DNA from 2 places in the Paenibacillus sp. FSL H7-0350 genome. Region 2 is predicted to be linked to the other one. Evidence: a T-box and tRNA genes for the amino acid it is inferred to sense, from the RefSeq annotation. Region 2 holds a T-box; the other holds one or more tRNA genes.
The links. The T-box of region 2 lies ahead of NYE24_RS04175 (alanine--tRNA ligase). A T-box ahead of a tRNA ligase gene usually reads a tRNA of that ligase, here a tRNA-Ala.
Positions count from the first base shown of each region.

Region 1: it has a tRNA-Ala gene. The T-box ahead of NYE24_RS04175 (alanine--tRNA ligase) is inferred to sense a tRNA for this amino acid. The anticodon was not compared.

Region 1 covers NZ_CP151972.1:4,526,804-4,530,249, reverse strand. Annotated here, with positions in the region: rRNA gene NYE24_RS20815 (23S ribosomal RNA) at 1-1,736, opposite strand, end outside; tRNA gene NYE24_RS20810 (tRNA-Ala) at 1,912-1,987, opposite strand; tRNA gene NYE24_RS20805 (tRNA-Ile) at 2,017-2,093, opposite strand; rRNA gene rrf (5S ribosomal RNA) at 2,141-2,257, opposite strand; rRNA gene NYE24_RS20795 (16S ribosomal RNA) at 2,381-3,446, opposite strand, start outside.
Region 2 covers NZ_CP151972.1:898,677-902,122, reverse strand. Annotated here, with positions in the region: gene NYE24_RS04180 (GNAT family N-acetyltransferase) at 1-148, opposite strand, end outside; gene NYE24_RS04175 (alanine--tRNA ligase) at 400-2,271, opposite strand; T-box leader at 2,341-2,584, opposite strand; gene NYE24_RS04170 (TetR/AcrR family transcriptional regulator) at 2,638-3,219, opposite strand; gene lpdA (dihydrolipoyl dehydrogenase) at 3,384-3,446, shown strand, end outside.

The DNA of each region.
Region 1 (3,446 bases), 3.6 Mb from region 2:
CGAGGTCATTTTGCCGAGTTCCTTAACGAGAGTTCTTCCGCGCGCCTTAGAATTCTCTTCTCGCCTACCTGTGTCGGTTTGCGGTACGGGCACCTTCTCCTGACTAGAGGCTTTTCTTGGCAGTGTGAGATCATGACCTTCGCTACTATAATTTTCGCTCCCCATCACAGCCTGGCCTTAATAGTGTGCGGATTTGCCTACACACCAGCCTCACTGCTTAGACGGACATCCATCAGTCCGCGTCACTACCCTCCTGCGTCACCCCATCGCTCATAGCGGATTACGGTGGTACAGTAATTTCAAACTGTTGTCCTTCGACTACGCCTTTCGGCCTCGCCTTAGGTCCCGACTTACCCTGAGCGGACGAGCCTTCCTCAGGAAACCTTGGGCTTTCGGCGGATCAGATTCTCACTGATCTTTTCGTTACTCATACCGGCATTCTCACTTGTATGCTGTCCAGCGCTCCTTACGGTACACCTTCAACCCACATACAACGCTCCCCTACCCCAGATGCAAAGCATCTAGCCATAGCTTCGGTGGTGTGTTTAGCCCCGTTACATTTTCGGCGCAGAGTCACTCGACCAGTGAGCTATTACGCACTCTTTCAATGGTGGCTGCTTCTAAGCCAACATCCTGGTTGTCTGTGCAACTCCACATCCTTTCCCACTTAACACACACTTGGGGACCTTAGCTGATGGTCTGGGCTGTTTCCCTTTTGACAATGGATCTTAGCACTCACTGTCTGACTCCCGGCAAGAAGTTAATGGCATTCGGAGTTTGACTGAGCTTGGTAACCCTTGCGGGCCCCGCACCCAATCAGTGCTCTACCTCCACCACTCCATTCACCGAGGCTAGCCCTAAAGCTATTTCGGGGAGAACCAGCTATCTCCGAGTTCGATTGGAATTTCTCCGCTACCCCCACCTCATCCCCGCATTTTTCAACATGCGTGGGTTCGGGCCTCCAGTGCGTGTTACCGCACCTTCACCCTGGACAGGGGTAGATCACACGGTTTCGGGTCTACGTCCACATACTCAGTCGCCCTATTCAGACTCGCTTTCGCTGCGGCTCCGGCTTCTCACCTTAACCTTGCATGTTAAACGTAACTCGCCGGTTCATTCTACAAAAGGCACGCCATCACCCATAAAGAGGGCTCTGACTTTTTGTAAGCACACGGTTTCAGGTTCTATTTCACTCCCCTTCCGGGGTGCTTTTCACCTTTCCCTCACGGTACTGTTTCACTATCGGTCGCCAGGTAGTATTTAGCCTTAGCAGATGGTCCTGCTGGATTCATACGGGGTTTCACGTGCCCCGCACTACTCGGGATCCGTCTCGGAGAGAACACAGTTTAGGCTACAGGGCTTTTACCTCTATCGCGGGCCTTTCCAGACCTCTTCGCCTACCATATTCCTTTGTAACTCCATGTGAGACGTCCCACAACCCCAAGAGGCAAGCCTCTTGGTTTAGGCTGTTCCGCGTTCGCTCGCCGCTACTGACGGAATCACTATTGTTTTCTCTTCCTCAGGGTACTTAGATGTTTCAGTTCCCCTGGTCTGCCTCTGCGTATCCTATGTATTCAGATACGAGTAACTGCGAATTACCACAGCTGGGTTTCCCCATTCGGACACCCCCGGATCAAAGCTTGCTTACAGCTCCCCGAGGCAGTTTCGTTGTTCGCCACGTCCTTCGTCGGCTCCTGGCGCCTAGGCATCCTCCGTGTGCTCTTAGTAGCTTAACCAACGTTCCGGTGTTTTGCTTGTTTGCACAATCAAAAACCTTCACTTTGTAGCAACTAATAACTATTTCAACTTGCTTACACAAGTTTCAGCTAAAAGATGTTCTAAAACGCAAATTCGTTTCGGTATCCAGTTTTCAAGGATCAAGATGTTGCATATACTGTTGTAAAGAATAATTGGTGGAGCCAAGCGGGATCGAACCGCTGACCTCCTGCTTGCAAGGCAGGCGCTCTCCCAGCTGAGCTATGGCCCCAAATAGGTATTCAATTCAAGATTGTTATATGGTGGGCCTTGGTGGACTCGAACCACCGACCTCACCCTTATCAGAGGTGCGCTCTAACCAACTGAGCTAAAAGCCCATATAACAAAACATACAGTAGTGAAGCAATCAATGAATTGATTGTTCGCTTGGCGGCGTCCTACTCTCCCAGGACCCTTCGGTCCAAGTACCATCGGCGCTGGAGGGCTTAACGGTCGTGTTCGGGATGGGTACGTGTGGAACCCCTCCGCTATCGCCACCAAACGCATACGAAAGAGACTTGCTCTTTCAAAACTGAACACGAGTGAGTGTCCGAACCCTAAGGTTCTTTTTGGAAGCAAAGCTTCCGATTTGAATGTCTTCATTGCAGAAGACGATTCTCCATAGAAAGGAGGTGATCCAGCCGCACCTTCCGATACGGCTACCTTGTTACGACTTCACCCCAATCATCTACCCCACCTTCGGCGGCTGGCTCCCTTGCGGGTTACCCCACCGACTTCGGGTGTTGTAAACTCTCGTGGTGTGACGGGCGGTGTGTACAAGACCCGGGAACGTATTCACCGCGGCATGCTGATCCGCGATTACTAGCAATTCCGACTTCATGCAGGCGAGTTGCAGCCTGCAATCCGAACTGAGACCGGCTTTGCTGGGATTGGCTCCACCTCGCGGCTTCGCTTCCCGTTGTACCGGCCATTGTAGTACGTGTGTAGCCCAGGTCATAAGGGGCATGATGATTTGACGTCATCCCCACCTTCCTCCGGTTTGTCACCGGCAGTCACTCTAGAGTGCCCAGCTTAACCTGCTGGCAACTAAAGTCAAGGGTTGCGCTCGTTGCGGGACTTAACCCAACATCTCACGACACGAGCTGACGACAACCATGCACCACCTGTCTCAACTTTCCCCGAAGGGCACCTGATGCATCTCTGCTTCGTTAGTTGGATGTCAAGACCTGGTAAGGTTCTTCGCGTTGCTTCGAATTAAACCACATACTCCACTGCTTGTGCGGGTCCCCGTCAATTCCTTTGAGTTTCAGTCTTGCGACCGTACTCCCCAGGCGGAGTGCTTACTGTGTTAACTTCGGCACCAAGGGTATCGAAACCCCTAACACCTAGCACTCATCGTTTACGGCGTGGACTACCAGGGTATCTAATCCTGTTTGCTCCCCACGCTTTCGCGCCTCAGCGTCAGTTACAGCCCAGAAAGTCGCCTTCGCCACTGGTGTTCCTCCACATATCTACGCATTTCACCGCTACACGTGGAATTCCACTTTCCTCTTCTGTACTCAAGTCACCCAGTTTCCAGTGCGACCTCAGGTTGAGCCCAAGGTTTAAACACCAGACTTAAATAACCGCCTGCGCGCGCTTTACGCCCAATAATTCCGGACAACGCTTGCCCCCTACGTATTACCGCGGCTGCTGGCACGTAGTTAGCCGGGGCTTTCTTCTCAGGTACC
Region 2 (3,446 bases):
ACCAGAAGGTAATTTCCGGCTGCTTCAACCCGTCCAGATTAAGGGCATGTATACTCTCTGGCGGAGAGTCCTCTGCCATTCCTTGCAGATGTTCTGCAATTAATCCAATCACTTGTGCCCTGCTCAAATCATCTACAAGAATCTTCACTGCAACCACTCCTAAGTTAATGTTAAGTATGAATTATACCTGTTATCCTACTGTATATCATATTACACCCATGGCAGGTTTTCTGACAAATCTATTATAATAACTGCAAATGAGGATGATTTAAGTACCACTCTACGCATTCTTTTGGCATACCAATGTTGACGATCCTCATTATCGTGCAAACTAGGTGGACACCAAAAAAGCCGCTACATTTAGCGGCTTTGATTGTAGTTTGTTTTTGACAACCTCAGCTATTGTTCCGCGTTCTGGAAATGACTGTTGATTACTCCTTTAATCCTTCTGACTCCCGCAGCAGAAGATTGTTCTTTTGTAATACGGAACGTTCCTAAGTTTGTGGTATCTTCTACATGAGGTCCTCCGCATACTTCCCGGCTCCACACCTTCCCTTCATGATCTTGGATGGTATACACCTTAACGATATCTGGGTATTTATCCCAAAAATTCCCTTCCACATTACTTTCTTTCGCTTCAAGCTTAGGCAGCTCCGAAATAGAGGTAACTGCTTTGGAGGAAATCGCCTCATTCACATACTTCTCCACCTCAGCTATTTGCTCGGGTGTAAGTTTGTCATCATGGTTGAAGTCAAACCGTAATCGTTCGGAAGTAATATTACTTCCTTGTTGGTGGACATGATCACCTAGCACTTCCCTTAAACCAGCAAGCAACAAATGAGATACCGTGTGCAGCGCGGTTGTTTCTGTGGAATGTTCAGCTAAGCCACCTTTAAATTTACCCGCAGAAGCAGTTCTGCTCATTTCAGCATGTTTTTTTGCCGCCTCAGTATAAGACGCCTTGTCTTCCATGCTATATCCACTTTCTGTTAGGTACTCTTCCGTCAACTCCAAGGGAAATCCATAGGTTTCGTAAAAATAAAAGGCATCTGCACCCGTAACGTTACCCTTATTCTTCAGATGTTTCTGTATTTCAAATTCTCCCTGCTGTAACGTTCTATAGAAAAGATTCTCTTCCTTATTTACGATTTCGATGACTTTCCTTTTATTGCGGATTAAATCTTCATAAGCTGTAGCTTCATCTATATAAACTTCAGACAACTGCCCCACAAAGCTTCCTTGTATCCCTATTTTTTTACCTGCACGAATAGCCCTTCTTAATAGCCTTCTTGTTATATATCCTGCATCACTATTAGCTGGCTCCGCACCGTCATTAATGAGAAAAGTAGCTGCTCTCACATGATCCAGTATGATTCTAAAGGACTTTAAGTCGTCCGTATAGGATTTACCGCTTAGCTCCATCAATTTGTTCTTGGGGTTATGGAAGAAAGCCGTATTATAAATATCCTTATCACCATTAAGAGCTGTTGCCACCCTTTCTAACCCGCCTCCATAATCCAGATTAGGCTTCTGCATTTTTACAAATCCTGTGTCTCCTTTGGTATAACACATAAATACGTTGTTCCCAATTTCCAGGAATCTGTCGCTTTCAGAAGCAGGATGGTCCAGTGAATCACCGCCCGGTTCAAGATCATAGAACATTTCACTATCAGGCCCACCCGGTTCACCAACCGGCATATGGAGCGGACTTCCGGCCCGGCTCCACCAGTTTTCTTGTTCATCGTATAAGAATATTTTCCCGCCTCTAGATGCCCCGTATTGCCAGGGATCATCTTCAATGATAGGGTCTATCCCGACGGATTTGAATTTTTCTGACCAGAGCTCAATGGCTTCTGTATCTTTCGGTATGTTCAATTCATCACTTCCTGCGAAAGCGCTGATATACAGCCTGCCTGGATCCATTCCTAATTCGATGATCTGCCAATGCCAAATAGCGTCGATTTGCTTCTGCTTATAGTTATGTTCATTTGCTTTGAACTCCCACCGGCCGATCATTTCGAAAAATGTCAGATGCGACGTATCCCCTACTTCCTCAATATCCACTGTCCTTAAGCACTTCTGAATATTAGCAATCTCATTACCTGTCGGATGCTTTTCTCCCAATAAATAGGGAACCATAGGTTGCATGCCACTTCCTGTAAACAACGTTGAGGGATCATTTTCTGGTAACAAGCTGGCAGAAGGCACTTGGCTAGCCCCAATTCCTTTCATAAAATCTACATACGATTGTCTCAACTCATCTGGTGTCATTCTAATACCTCCATCCAATATTATTTATGCTTAAAACAAAAAAGCCCTAAGCTGACATGTTTCTTGTCAACTTAGGGCGAACGATTATGTCCGTGTTACCACCTAACTTCAGATTGCTCTGCGCTCTATCAGTACGGGATTTCTCCGATACTGTTTCCTGAATAACGGTGGAACTCCGTTGAAGCCTACTAAGATTCCTCTGTTCGGTCCACAGCTCCGAGACTGCTTCACTATTAGATCAATGAAGATTCGCACCAACCATCTTCTCTCTGTGAGATCCTTAATAGTTACTATTTCTCATCATAGCCTTTTCGTTTTAAGTTAAAGCAATGCTAGCACAATCCGCTTGCTTCGTCAATTAATGAGTTACCTGGAGCCGGCGTTTACCATCTGCTTAGCCTGCATACGACTGGCCTGTAACAAAGCATCACTGAGCTTCGCATCACTAACTGCCCGTGCCAGTGCAACGGTACCCACCATACTGCTTACCAATGCATAACCATTAGAGGGATCGATCTCAGCCATATTTATAATAAACGCGATGAAACGTTGCAGCTCTTGTGTGTATGCTTGCCTGATATCTGCCGATAGCTGGGAGATCTCCCCCGATAAAGCAGGTAAGATACAACCGGCTTCCGTCTGATCCCGATGCAGGGGGCTTAAGTAAAAATCAATGACGGCCTCAATCGGCGTCTGATTTTCGTTTTTGTTATGGTCTGCAATTCTCTGCAGCATTTCAATGGTGTCACTAATGGCGAAATGACAGGTCTCCATCACAAGCTGATCTTTATTTTCAAAATGGGAGTAAAATCCTCCGTGCGTCAGTCCAGCACCTTTCATAATATGTGGAAGACTGATATTCCGCACGCCGTGGGTGCGAAATGCTTTGGCTGCGCTGGTAATGATATGGTTCCGAACCTTGAGCTTGTGCCCTTTCGGATAAGGCATCCTGCTCCCTCCCCTTTGTATAAGTCTGTATCTATTGAATGTCTTTTGAAATATTATAGTTATCATATTATTTAATGTCAATTGGTAATGGAGTGTTGACTCTTCTAAAATATGATGACTATAATATATTATGATTAACATATTATAACTTGGAGGTACCCATCATGAACTCATTAGAAGCTGTAGATACCCTGGTTATTGGATCGGGGCCTGGCGGTTATGTGGCT